DNA from 2 places in the Clostridium sp. JNZ X4-2 genome. Region 2 is predicted to be linked to the other one. Evidence: predicted binding sites of a transcription regulator. Region 2 holds the regulator's gene; the other holds the start of a gene.
What was found. Region 2 encodes HrcA, which represses chaperone genes, less so after heat shock. Its sites were predicted from a motif close to TGTTAGCACTCNNNNNNNNNGAGTGCTAACA; they were not measured.
Positions count from the first base shown of each region.

Region 1 (7,420 bases), 1.3 Mb from region 2:
TTCCAATACTTTTGCAGCTACTTTGGGAATCAGATTTTTAAGCCCACTGGCACCATGCTGGTGTACTGCTTCCGCCTGAGCTTGTTTTCCTATGCCGATAACAAGCATTTTTATAACTCCGCTCTCATGTTCACCATGAAAATCAGTATGAGCTTTAACCCGGTTCACTGGAACTATATAGTCCAGATCCAGCACCTTTTTATCTACATATACCGGCTGGTTACCTATATGATCAATAGTTGCCACTTCCATGTTTGACACTATTGGAACTCCAAGTTCCTTTTCGTTGATACCATAATGATCCAGAATTGAACGCTGTCCCTCTGCCGTTGCACCCCCATGACTGCCCATGGCAGGTAAAACCACTACATCAGCTCCATGTGCCTTTAAATTAATTATAACATGTTTTATAATCAGCTGAATATCCCGTATGCCTCTGCTTCCAGCCAGTACACCCACTTTTTTTCCCTTAACATTTTTTCCTGCAAGTTCCTTGTCTATTCCATTTTTAACTGTCTCAATTATTTCTTTTTCTGATAAACAGCTGCAACTTTCTTCAGTAACTATTTTATGAATTACCGGCATTTTTATATCAAGCATAATAAGCCTCCTTATAAGAATAAATTTCAATTATATTATGCATAAAATCGCATCGTTCACATAAGCTGCGTAAACTCTTTGTACTATTTGAAGTTTTTATATAAGTCCAACAAATCTTTCTTTTTGTATATAATACAGTTTTAAATTATATTATCAATACCATCTTGCATAATTTTTCTAAACTACACCATTTTCAGTTCCAATATTTTTAGCATCTTTGGCATCTTCAGCATCGTCTTTCTCTGCTCTTTTAGCCCAGTAAGTTGCCAGTGTAGATCCTGTAACATTATGCCAAGCACTAAAAATTGCACCTGGAATAGCAGCTAAAGGATTTAAGTTCATTAAAGCCAGAGTAACTGCAAGTCCTGAGTTTTCCATACCTATTTCAAATGCAATTGCTTTGGATTTACGTTTGCTGAGTTTACCCAATCTGCGGGCAGCATTATATCCAAGGAATAATCCAGTCGCATTATGAAGTGCTACTGCTAAAAAGGCCATGAATGCTACGCTGGCAAGGTTTTCAGCATTGACAGCAACACCTGTTGTTATAATAAACATAAGTGCAATTGTAGATGCTACGGGTACAAACTCCACAACTTTCTGAACTGGTTTATCCGCAATTCTACGAATTAATACTCCCAGGAAAACGGGAACAACCACGCTTTTTACAATACTGAGAAGCATTGATGCTGCATTCACCTTAACCATTGAACCTGCAAGCATCAAGAAAATTGCCGGTGTGAGAATAGGTGCCAGAACAGTGTTTACACTTGAAACAGTAATTGAAAGTGCCTCATCCCCTTTTGACAAAAATGTCATAAGATTTGAAGCAACAGCACTAGGACAACATCCAACTAGAATAAGTCCGGCAGCTATAGGAGCTGGCAAGTGCAGCAGTTTTGATATTGCAAATGCAACAAAAGGCATAATAAGATAACGTGGTACCACACCCCAGAGTACATCAAGCGGGCGGGAGAATACCAGTTTAAAATCATCAGTTGTCATGGTAAGACCCATACAGAACATTACAGTTCCTAAATAGTAAGCAGTATAGGCACTTAAAGGCTTAACATGAGCCGGGAATATGAAAGATAAAATTGAACCTATAACCACCCACACCGGAAAATATCCAGTAATTAATTTACAAATCTTTTTTATCATTTTTTTCAATCTCCTTTTTAAAGTTTTTTAGTGAAAATTTTTATACATAGCTTTTTATTTTCACATCACCCCCTTTTATCTGCTTTAAAAATTGATAACTTAAAAACAATTAATATTTTTTAAACCGTTTTCAAGGGTTTATCCAGCATACTCATTTATACCTACTATTAATTAGTATAGAAATAATATTTTTATTTTTCCTGAAGGAATTTTAATTAATTCTTTAGTAGTAAATATACTATTATGTATAATATATAGAAGTAAATTTACTACTATATATAAGTATACTATTTAATTGTTTTCATGTAAATAGAAACAATCAGGTTACTATTAACATTTTACACAGCAATAACTATACCAATTGTCTATTTTTCTATCAATAGTTCCTTAAAGTTACTTAAATAGACCTTTATCTTACGACACCAGTTATGGCATTTTGTTAGAGAATTTTAAAAATGTGAGATAATTGTTATATTCATTGTTATAATTTGATTATCCTAACAACTTTTTAATTCAGATTTCTTATTATTTATCTATTTGCAAAGTATAAAAATACAGGCTTTGCCATAAAAGCAAAGCCTGTAACATTGAATTATAAATTATTTAATTAAGCAGCACACATCATTTGCAAATTGCACGGGATCCTCTACAGGAAGTCCTTCAATTAGGAGTGCCTGGTTATACAGCAGATTGGAATACATTTTTAATTTGTCTTTATCTTCTGCATATGCTTTTTTAATTGCCTTGAACATCTCATGGTTAGTATTTACTTCCAAGATTTTATCTGCTTTGATATTTTGATTATTTGGCATCATATTAAGTACCTTTTCCATTTCAATAGACACTTCCCCTTCATTTGCAAGGCAGACAGGATGGGTTTTCAATCTATTGGATGCCCTGACCTCTTTAACTTTATCTTTTAGCACCTCTTTCATAAAATCAAACAGCTGCTTGTTTTCCTCAGTTTCTTTTTTACTTTCCTTATCATCGGAATCAAAACCCAAATCTTTGCTGGAAACAGATTTAAATTCTTTTTCCTTATATTTTGCAAGCATTTTAATTGCAAATTCATCCACATCATCAGTAAAATATAATATTTCAAAACTCTTATCTTTAACCAGTTCAGTTTGAGGTAATTTCTCAATTTTTTCTATGTTTTCACCGGCTGCATAGTATATATACTTTTGATCCTCTTTCATACGTGAAACATATTCATCAAGACTTACAAGCTTTTTCTCCGTAGAAGAATAAAACATCAGTAAATCCTGCAGCACTTCCTTGTTAGCTCCGAAGTCAGAATAAACTCCATATTTAAGCTGTTTTCCAAAGCTGGTATAAAATTCAATATATTTCTCTCGATCATTTTTAAACATCAAAAGAAGTTCATCTTTTATTTTATCCTTTATTTTTTTTGCAATAAATTTAAGCTGCCTGTCATGCTGAAGAAGTTCTCTGGAAATATTAAGTGAAAGATCTGCTGAGTCCACAAGACCCTGCACAAAGCTAAAATAATCCGGCAATAAGTCAGCACATTTTTCCATTATCAAAACGCCATTTGAATAAAGCTCCAATCCTTTTTCAAATTCCTTTGTATAAAAATCATAAGGTGCCCTGGCCGGAATGAAAAGCAAAGTTCTATAACTTACCACTCCTTCAACACTTGAGTGTATCACCCTGAGAGGTTTGTCATAACCAAAATGCTTATCCATATAGAATTGATCGTAATCCTCAGGTTTCAATTCATTTTTATTTTTTCTCCAGATAGGTACCATACTATTTAAAGTTTCATCCTCAAAATAATCTTCCTGCTCCTTGTCATTATCCTTTTTAGGTCTGCTTTTCTTTACCATCATCTTAATTGGATACTTTATAAAATCAGAATACTTTTTAACCAATGATTTGATTTTATATTCATCTAGAAACTGATCATACTTTTCATCTTCAGTATTTTCTTTAATCTTTAATATAATTTCAGTACCTGCGGTTTCCTTTTCACAAGGCTCAATATTATATCCATCTGCACCTTTTGATTCCCATTTATATGCCTTATCCGAATTAATGGAACGACTTTTTACAGTTACTACATCAGATACCATGAAAGCAGAATAAAATCCAACTCCAAATTGACCTATGATATCCACTCCGTCTTTTATATCATTTTGACTTTTAAATGCAAAAGAACCGCTTTCTGCAATAGTTCCAAGATTATTTTCAAGTTCCTCCTCTGTCATACCTATACCTGTATCGGTAATTGCAAGTGTTCTTTTTTCTTTATCCGCAGTAATTCTGATATAGAAATCATCCTTGTTGAAACTGACATTTTCGTCAACAAGTGACCTATAATAACTCTTGTCAATTGCATCACTGGCATTTGATATAAGTTCCCTTAAAAATATTTCTTTATTTGTGTAAATTGAGTTAACCATTAAATCAAGCAGTCTTTTTGATTCTGCCTTAAATTCTTTTACAGCCATTCTATCATTTCCTTTCAATTCAATTATATCTAATATATCTAATATGTATTAACTTAAATAATACTTGAGTTGATAAGTATTTAAATGTTTTTTGTTAGCACTTATATCACTTGAGTGCTAATTTTATTTTAGCAATAATTCTGCCTTTGTCAATATGTTTTTGTAAATTTATCTACTGAATTTATTTATCAGGATTATAACATAGAAAATTCTCATGAATTGTTTTTTAAACTTTGAATCAATTTTAGCGGATTAATTATCTTAGCTGAACTACATAATTTACTATTTTTACCAAATTTAACGGTACTTCCGGTTTTTAGTGCTGTCCTCCAAAATTCATCGGGAGTTATACTCGGCTTCACTTCACAAGAAAGAGCATAAATACCCGCTATATAAGGAATTGACCAACTCCAACCACCCTCCCTGTAGAAAACATAATCCTTGTATCCTGTTGGACTTGCTGTACATCTTGAATCCATGGGAATAAGCAATGTATTATTCAAATTATATTTTCCTTCATAATATTCGTTCTGCCAGAATAAACCTGGAGTATAAGATGAAGAAGCATCAGGATCAGACAGAGGGTTTCTTCCAAGCCCATTAAATTTAAATCCATAAGTATCTTTAAGTGATGATGAAACTACAAATATATTTTCTTCTTTGGCCCTGTCCACCGCTTTTACCACTTCATTATAACCCACATCTCTTGAGCCCCATCCTATTGAAATGGAAATAACCCTTATCTTTTTACCTCGAGGTAATTTTTTATTGAGTTCTATTATTCTGTTTATGGCATGAGCAGTGTAATTAAAATTGGCTTTTGATTTTTGGCATATATCAATAGGATCTTGCCCTATATAATACAAATCAGATTTTGGAGCAATACCCGTTTTTTTACCAACAGCTATTGAAGCTACTGCAGCTCCATGCATTGAAGTCTCACGTCCACAATGGAGCTCTTCATAAGATTTTACATTATCTTTATATTCATCATGATTTACAAGAAGACGCTGATCTATTATTGCAATACCAATATTTTTCCCATTTACTCCCAAATTATGGACAGTCCTTATCCCAAGTCCTGGATTTTTCCCTAATGACATAATTTTTTCAGGTAAAAAAACTGATGTGATATTTTGGGGCCATTTTGTTTTACTATCAAAACTTGAATTTAAAAGTTCTTTTTCCTTCCCACCAATATCAGCTTCTGATAGATCCTTTGAACGTAAATCCATTACTTTACTGTTTTTAAAACTTGAGGTTAACTGTGGCAGTTTATCTAATTTTCTAACCTTCCAATCTGCTGGCGTCACTTTTACAGCAATTCCAGCAGTTCCTTTATTTAATGCCGTGTTGGGCTTTCTCAATACATTTAAAGATACCATACCCACAATAAACAATATAAATACTATAATTAAAATTTTATATTTTTTCTTCATGTAAAATATCTCCTTATTTTTTTAATTTTCATTATAATTAAATTGTAGTATTTATTTTTAAAGAAACACTTATCAAACCCATTAAGATTTGATTAAGATATTATATTTGAAATATAGCCCCATCTTTTTGAGATGAGGCCTTTCACTATTTTAACATTATTTTTGACAAGTCCGCTGCCTGCTGCTGAATCCAGTACATTCACTATCTGCCTATACCTCAAAAAAGGCAGATCTCCGCTTTTTTATATAATTAACTGCTTGTACTTTTCAGGACTTGATTTATATATTTATCTAATTTTTGGCTTACCTTTAATATTTCCCTGTAATCTGCCTTTTCCTCAATTAATTTATGCAATCTCTCTCTTAAATCGTTTACCTTATCATCCATCACGTAAATTTCAAACCGCCTTTCTTAATAAATAACAAATTAAAGCTTATAATTCAAAACACTTTTAAATTATATCACAAAAATTCTCTGCTGTAGACTATAGTATGATGACAATTTGCAACATTTTTTTTAAAATTAAATTTGAGAGGTGGTTTACGTGACATTAGAAAGTGCACTTGCTATAACTTTAAAAAACCGCAGAATAAAATGTGGATTATCACAGGAAGATCTTGCTCACAAATGTAATATTGATAGAACTTATATAAGCATGATCGAGCGCCAGAAGCGAAATCCTACTTTAAATATCATTTTTAGAATCTGCAAAAGTTTAGATATAAAAGCCAGTGATTTTATTTTAAACATTGAAAAAACAATGGAAGGTAACTGAAAAATCAAAATTATTTTCCAGCTGACTTGATTCACATTTATAAATAAATTGAATGAAGTTAAAAAGCCCTATCCTCTTGGGACGGGCTTTTAATATTATTTTAATTTTTTTTCATATTTTTCAACCATTTTTTTAACCATCTGTCCGCCTATGGAAAAATTATTTACTGCATTAGGATCTCTGTTCTTTTCAGCCAGTTCCCTGGCTGCTTCTATTTTTAATTTTTCCATACCAATTCTAGCTTCCGGAACCAGTATTTTATTTCTTCTAGACATAAATATCATCTCCTCTATATTAGTTTATACATTTCAAAGAAGCATATAATAGAAATTCATAGTATTATTATGAGAATTTGTAAAATTCCTAATTCATCCCTTTAGTCCACTTTTCCCTCACCATCATTTTAAACATCATGAAATCTGTATTGGTAAAAATAATTTTCAATATTTATTTGCACTGTGAATCACATTGTAGTACAATAAAATTTATATAATTTAATAATGTTCTCTTATCAAGAGCGGTGGAGGGACTGGCCCTTTGAAACCCGACAACCGGACATATTATATGTACCGGTGTTAATTCCTGCAAAGTGAATTGGATCACTTTGAAAGATAAGAAAAATGCTAATTTTAAAAAATTGTTATCAAAAGCTATTTTTCTTATTAAAGGAAAATAGCTTTTTTAATTATATTATAAAAATAAAATGCAAATTGGAGGTATAACTAATGGGGATTTTAGTAGTGGGCGGAGACAGAATTGCAAGCATAAAAAACAAGTTAAGAGAAAATGGATTTAATAAAATAATACATGTAACTGGGAGAAAAAAGGGTGACAGAAAAATAATTATTCCATCAAATATGGATTTAGTAATGGTTCTTACAGATTACATAGGACACAACATGGCTGAAATAGTAAAAGAGCGCTCAAAACGAAATAATGTTACAGTAATGTTTTGCAAGCATTCTTGGTC
Region 1 is NZ_CM142685.1:2,249,551-2,256,970, forward strand. It holds gene ACYUJ6_RS10760 (nickel pincer cofactor-dependent isomerase, group 22) at 1-600, opposite strand, end outside; gene ACYUJ6_RS10765 (bile acid:sodium symporter family protein) at 778-1,761, opposite strand; gene htpG (molecular chaperone HtpG) at 2,361-4,235, opposite strand; gene ACYUJ6_RS10775 (S8 family serine peptidase) at 4,448-5,674, opposite strand; gene ACYUJ6_RS10780 (hypothetical protein) at 5,767-5,895, opposite strand; gene ACYUJ6_RS10785 (aspartyl-phosphate phosphatase Spo0E family protein) at 5,925-6,062, opposite strand; gene ACYUJ6_RS10790 (helix-turn-helix domain-containing protein) at 6,220-6,450, shown strand; gene ACYUJ6_RS10795 (small, acid-soluble spore protein, alpha/beta type) at 6,546-6,725, opposite strand; SAM riboswitch class I at 6,956-7,068, shown strand; gene ACYUJ6_RS10800 (DUF2325 domain-containing protein) at 7,176-7,420, shown strand, end outside.
Region 1: a site for HrcA is predicted at 4,328-4,358, ahead of htpG (molecular chaperone HtpG). Genes of this name have one in related genera too.

Region 2 (7,420 bases):
TGGAAGTGGAGGAAACTGTAGAAGATGATATAAAGATAACCTGCGTAAAAATAGTAGAAGATATTGGAGAAAAGATTATGGGGAAACCCAAGGGGTCCTACATAACAGTAGATATGCCAAGACTTACCCATTATGATGGAGAAATTAGAGATAAAGTAAGCAAGGTGGTTGGAAAGGTATTATCCAATATGATAGATATAGATAAGAGTATGACGGCATTGGTGGTGGGATTGGGGAATTGGAATATAACTCCGGATTCACTGGGACCTAAAGTGGTATCAAAACTAATGGTGACCAGACATTTAAAGCAGCTGGTGCCTGATAAGATAGATGAAGGCATAAGGCCTGTATGTGTCATATCTCCAGGAGTACTTGGACTTACTGGCATTGAAACCAGTGAAATCATAAAGGGAGTTGTAGATAAAGTAAAACCCAATCTGATAATTTGTATAGATTCTCTGGCGTCAAGGAAAATGGACAGAGTAAATTCTACAGTACAAATAGGAAACAGGGGCATATCACCAGGCTCTGGAGTGGGCAATAGAAGAATGGAATTGAGTGAGAAGACTCTGGGAATACCTGTAATAGCAATAGGAGTGCCTACAGTAGTTGATGCGGCAACCATGGCCAGCGATACCATTGATATGGTTTTGGATGAAATGATAGTACAGGCGAAAAGTGGAGAAAAATTTTATCAGATGCTGAAGTCCATAGATAAAAATGAAAAACAGCAAATGATAAGACAATTGCTGGATCCTTATAAAGAAAACATAATGGTTACACCTAAAGATGTGGATCTGGTGGTGGATTCAATTTCAAAAATCATTGCAAATGCCATAAATATTGCCTTGCAGCCTGCATTGGATCTAAATGACATAAATACCTTCCTGAATTGATGGCATGGGGACAGTAAATTTTACTTCATAATATTATGTATAAAATTTGTAAAAAAGTTCATCCTTTATAATAAGAATTTTATTCTTATCTGGGGGTGACTTTTTTATGAATAGAAAAGCTGTCATAACTGTAGTAGTATTTTGCGGTATAATAATTCTTTCTGGTTTTACAATTATAACCGCAGGACTGCCTAAATTTATAAAGGATAAATCTGACTTTAAAATTAATTATACTCCATCACCTTTTGACTTCAGTGTAGATGTGGGGAATTATTCGCTATCTGTAAATGACAAAATAGGCAATAATTTCAAAAATGGATCTCAAAAAATTATAAACGTCATAGGCGGGAAAATACATTCTGGAACTTCCTATATAATAGATACAACCCAAGGTGCATTTCAAAATATAGAGAATCGGTTTAAGAAATAATGTGCTTTTAACTGCAGGGTGATTATGATATAATTTACTGTAGTTGTTTATTGTGGAGAAATTTCATCAATATTGGAGGAAATAATATGCAGAGTGAAAGACAGAAACATATAAGAAATTTTTCTATAGTTGCTCATATAGATCATGGTAAATCTACCCTTGCAGATAGACTGATTGAAAAAACAGGAACCCTTACTGAAAGGGAAATGAATTCCCAGGTACTGGACAATATGGAGTTGGAAAGAGAACGGGGAATAACTATAAAGTCTCAGGCAGTAAGGCTTATATATAAAAGAACTGACGGAGAAGAATATGTTTTAAATCTTATAGACACACCAGGTCATGTAGATTTTAATTATGAGGTTTCAAGAAGTTTGGCAGCTTGTGAAGGGGCTGTTTTAGTAGTGGATGCAACTCAGGGTATACAAGCCCAGACTTTGGCAAACTGTTATCTGGCCATGGATCATGATTTGGAAATTGTACCTGTAATAAACAAAATAGATTTACCCAGTTCAAGAGCGGAAGAAGTAAAAGAGGAAATAGAGGATGTTATAGGAATAGATGCAGAGGATGCACCATTGGTTTCTGCAAAAACAGGATTGAATATAGATCAGGTTTTAGAAGCCATAGTAAATAAGATACCATCTCCAGAAGGAGATGAAAAGGCACCTTTAAAAGCTCTTATATTCGATTCAAATTATGACAGCTATAGAGGTGTAGTTTGTCATATAAGGGTAAAAGAAGGGTGCATTAAACCAGGAGAAGAAATAAAGCTTATGGCTGCGGGTAAAATTTATGAAGTAGTGGAAACAGGAGTATTTGTTCCGGGTTTTATGCCCAGGGAGGAATTGAAAGCAGGAGATGTGGGATATTTTACCGCCTCCATTAAAAATGTAAGGGATGCCCGTGTAGGAGATACAGTAACTGAAGCTAAAAGGGAGGCTGCGGAACCATTAACGGGATACAGACCTGTAGTTTCTATGGTATACAGTGGCATATATCCTGTAGATGGGGCAAAATACGGTGAATTGAAGGAAGCTTTGGAAAAACTTCAGGTTAATGATGCAGCATTGTGTTTTGAACCGGAAACATCTATAGCTTTGGGATTTGGATTTAGATGTGGATTTTTAGGCCTGCTGCACATGGATGTTATACAGGAAAGAGTGGAAAGGGAGTTCAATTTAGAAATAATAACCACAGCACCCTCCGTTATATACAAGATACATAAGACGGACGGTACCTTGATAGAACTTACCAATCCCACTAATATGCCTGATGTGTCAGAAATAAAATATATGGAAGAACCCATAGTAAAGGCATCTATAATAACTCCTTCAGAATATGTGGGATCCGTTATGGAACTTGCACAGAGCAGAAGAGGAAATTTTAAGGATATGCAGTATATAGAAACCACCAGGGTGTCTTTAAACTATGATATCCCGTTAAATGAGATAATATATGATTTTTTTGACGTACTTAAATCCAGGACAAGAGGATATGCTTCTCTGGATTATGAATTAAAAGGTTATAAAACTGCCGAATTGGTAAAATTGGATATACTTTTAAATGGAGAAACTGTAGATGCCCTGTCCATGGTTGTTCCTCAGGAAAGAGCTTATGAAAGAGGTAGGGGCATAGCTGAAAGGCTGAAGGAAATAATACCAAGACAGCTTTTTGAAATACCAATACAGGCTGCCGTGGGAGGAAAAATTATAGCCAGGGAAACTGTTAAGGCTATGAGAAAAGATGTACTTGCAAAATGTTATGGGGGAGATATATCCAGAAAGAAAAAACTTCTTGAAAAGCAAAAAGAAGGGAAGAAGAGAATGAGGCAGGTAGGTTCTGTAGAAATTCCCCAGGAAGCTTTTATGACCATACTTAAGACGGAAGACTAATTAGGGAAGATACCTATATATTTTTAGGAAGTGTTTTTATGGACAGTGTTGAAAAGACAACTATGGAGGAATCAGCATCTATATATATACATATACCCTTCTGCAAAAAAAAGTGTCTTTATTGTGATTTCCCGTCCTACAGCGGCAAGGAAGAATTTATGTGGAACTATTCAAAAGCATTGGCTAAAGATATAGGTCTTATAGGAGACAGAACTGTAAAGACCATATTTATAGGTGGGGGCACTCCTACCTATTTGTCATTAAAAGCATGGAATAATATATATAAGGCTGTGGAAAAATTAAATGTAGAAGATAATCTGGAATTTACAGTAGAAGGAAATCCAGGTACATTTACAGAAATAAAATTAAGTTTTTTAAAAGAGATGGGAGTCAACAGATTGAGCATAGGGCTTCAGGCCTGGCAGAATTCTATGCTTGAAAGAATAGGCAGAATTCACACTATAGGTGATTTCTTAGAGGGATATGGAATGGCAAGAAAATTAGGATTTTCAAATATAAATGTAGATCTCATGTTCGGGCTTCCGGAGCAGACTTTAAAAGATTGGGAAGATTCCTTGAAAAATGTAGTGAGACTGGGCCCGGAGCATATATCCTGCTACAGCCTTATAGTGGAGAAAGGTACTGCTTTTTACAATATGTACAAAAACAATGAATTGATACTTCCGGGAGAGGAAGAAGAAAGACAGATGTATGATTTTGCGCTGGAGTTTCTCTCTGAAAATGGATACAATCAGTATGAAATATCCAATTTTTCTAAAAACAGCAGTGAGTGCAGGCACAATCTGGTATACTGGAATCTGGAACCTTATATAGGCTGCGGAGTCAGTGCCCATTCTTATGTAGATGGGTATAGATATAGAAATACATGGGATATAGAAGAATATATTTTGGAAGGAATCCAGGGGAAATTCGTAAAATTGGATAAACATAAGAATTCTATTTGTGATGATATGGAAGAATTTATGTTTATGGGTCTTAGAAAGATAAATGGAATTTCCATGAGAAACTTCAAATATAGATTTGACAGAGATATTTATTCAGTGTATGGAAGCATAATAAATAAATATATAAAAAAAGGAATATTGGTAGTGGATGGAGATAGGATGTATCTAAATAAGAGGGGAATAGAAGTATCTAACAGTGTGATGTGTGAATTTATTTTGACCTAATATTAATTATATTAGATATTTTGAGTAAACTTGAGAAAATAATATGAATTTCCGTATAAATCATGTAAACTATACTATTTATTTAAATAATATAGTTTATATGGTGTTGACAAAAAAAATTATGAGTGATATTTTTTAATCATAGCATTAGCACTCAGTAGTAATGAGTGCTAATAAAGAGGTGATATTATGGAAATGGATGAAAGAAAAATAAGAATACTTCAGGCAATAGTAAATAATTATATAAATAGTGCCGAGCCTGTTGGATCCAGAACCATAGCTAAAAAGTATGACTTGGGGGTAAGTTCTGCAACTATAAGAAATGAAATGTCGGATCTTGAAGAAATGGGTTATTTAGAGCAGCTTCATAGTTCTTCAGGGAGGATACCCTCCAATAAAGGTTATAGGTTGTATGTAGATAAACTGATGCAGATACCAAATTTGACTCCAGAAGAAATGCATATAATAAAAAGTCAAATTATAAACAATGCTTTATTTGAAGTTGATAAAATAATAAAGCAGGCTATTTGCCTTCTGTCAGAGCTTACAAGACTTACCTCTATAGTTAGGGCACCTTCTGTAAAAAAAGGTCATATAAGGCATATACAGTTGGTAAATATAGAATCTAACAGCAACATTCTGTTAGTGCTTATAATCGACAGCGGGATTGTAAAGAATAACTTTATAAAAATTAAGAAAGCTATTTCCGATAATACTCTTATTAAACTGAGTAATATATTAAATTCCAGATTAAAAAATTTATGCGCTGATGATATAGACTTAGAAATTGTAAATAATCTTAAGTTGGCTCTAAAAGGATACGAGGATATAGTGGATGAAATAGTTTATGTTTTATATGACAGGCTCAATGATATAGATAATTCAGAAATATATATGCAGGGAGCTACAAATATATTTGATTATCCAGAATACAAGGATATAGAAAAGGCAAGAGAATTTTTATCTATGTTGGATAATAAGGATAAGGTAAGTAGTTTGTTAAACAGTGCTTCAAGTATTTCAGTAAAAATAGGAAGTGAAAATTATATAGCAGGTGCAGAAGACTGCAGTGTAATATCTGCAGTATACAGTTTAAATGAAAAGCCAATAGGAGAAATTGGTGTAATAGGACCTACAAGAATGCCTTACTCCAAGGTTATATCTGTATTGGCAAATGTGGTAAAGGAAATGAATTATATTTTAAGCCACGCCTATTCTGATGGAAAATAAAAAAATTTTTAAAATAAAGCAATGGTTTAACAAAGTTCAGTTTATTTAAATATCAATAAAATGTTGGATTGGAGGAAATGCCTAAATGTTAAAGGATGAGGATATGGATGCACAGGATATTAAAAAAGAATGTGCTGAAAAGGAAAATAGTTGCTGTGGAGAAGATAAAAACTCTGCAGAAGATGAAAAAGTTAATTTAGATGAGGAATTACAAAAATCTGATAAGGAAAAGGTAAATGATGAAACAGAAGTAGATTATGAAGAAAAAACAGAAGGTAAAACGGAAGTAAATGATGATGCAAATGATGAAAAAGCAGATGAACTTAAGGAGAAAAGAATAAATCTGGAGAAAGAATTAAAAAAAGAGAATTTTAAGTTAAAGGATGAAAACAATAAAATTATGAATGAGATTAAAGCCCTTAAGGATAGACTTTCCAGAACCAAAGCAGAGTATGATAATTTTAGAAAAAGAACATCGAAAGAGAAGGAAGGTATTTATTCTGATGCATGTAAAGATATATTGAAGGAAGTTTTACCTGTATTGGATAATTTGGAAAGGGCAGTAAAAGTGGAGGGAAATACAGAGGATTTAAAAAAAGGTGTAGAAATGACAGTGAAACAATTTAACACTGCACTTGAAAAATTGAATGTGGAGGAAATTCCTTCTGAAGGGGAGTTTGATCCTAATGTCCACAACGCAGTTATGCATATACAAGATGACAGTTATGATAAAAATTCCATAGTAGAAGTATTTCAAAAGGGATATAAAAGAGATGACAAAATAATAAGGTACAGCATGGTGAAAGTAGCAAATTAAGTTTAAATAAAGAAAATGTTACTAAGATAATTTCAACCGAGTTAAATTTAGGAGGTAAGTTAACATGTCAAAAATAATAGGTATTGATTTAGGAACAACGAATTCTTGCGTTGCAGTTATGGAAGGTGGAGATCCAGTAGTTATAGCAAATTCTGAAGGTTCGAGAACCACTCCATCAGTAGTGTCCTTCCAGGCAAATGGTGAAAGACTGGTAGGTCAAGTAGCTAAAAGGCAGTCAATAACAAATCCAGATAGAACTATAATGTCAATAAAAAGGCAGATGGGAACAGACCATAAGGTAGATATAGATGGAAAAAAATATACACCACAGGAAATATCATCCATGGTACTTCAAAAAATAAAGTCAGATGCGGAAGCTTATTTAGGAGAACCTGTAACTGAAGCAGTTATAACTGTACCAGCATATTTTAACGATAGTCAAAGGCAGGCAACTAAAGATGCTGGAAAAATAGCAGGACTTAATGTTCGTAGGATAATAAATGAGCCTACAGCTGCATCTCTTGCTTATGGAATGGATAAAATGAACACAAATCAGAAAATATTTGTATATGATCTAGGCGGAGGTACTTTTGATGTATCCATACTAGAACTTGGTGATGGTGTATTTGAGGTTAAAGCCACAAATGGAGATACACATCTTGGCGGAGATGATTTTGACCAAAAGGTAATAGATTATATAGCAGATACTTTTAAAGCTCAAAATGGAATAGATCTGAGAAATGATAAAATGGCACTTCAGAGATTAAAAGAAGCTGCTGAAAAAGCAAAAATCGAGTTATCATCTTCTACACAGACGAATATAAATCTGCCCTTTATTACAGCAGATGCCAATGGGCCAAAGCATATAGACATAAATTTGACCAGGGCAAAATTCAATGAATTAACTGAAGATCTGGTAAAAAGAACTATAGAACCTATGAAGAAGGCATTGAATGATGCCG
Region 2 is NZ_CM142685.1:964,949-972,368, forward strand. It holds gene gpr (GPR endopeptidase) at 1-896, shown strand, start outside; gene ACYUJ6_RS04560 (hypothetical protein) at 1,003-1,326, shown strand; gene lepA (translation elongation factor 4) at 1,413-3,221, shown strand; gene hemW (radical SAM family heme chaperone HemW) at 3,284-4,411, shown strand; gene hrcA (heat-inducible transcriptional repressor HrcA) at 4,601-5,641, shown strand; gene grpE (nucleotide exchange factor GrpE) at 5,727-6,458, shown strand; gene dnaK (molecular chaperone DnaK) at 6,523-7,420, shown strand, end outside.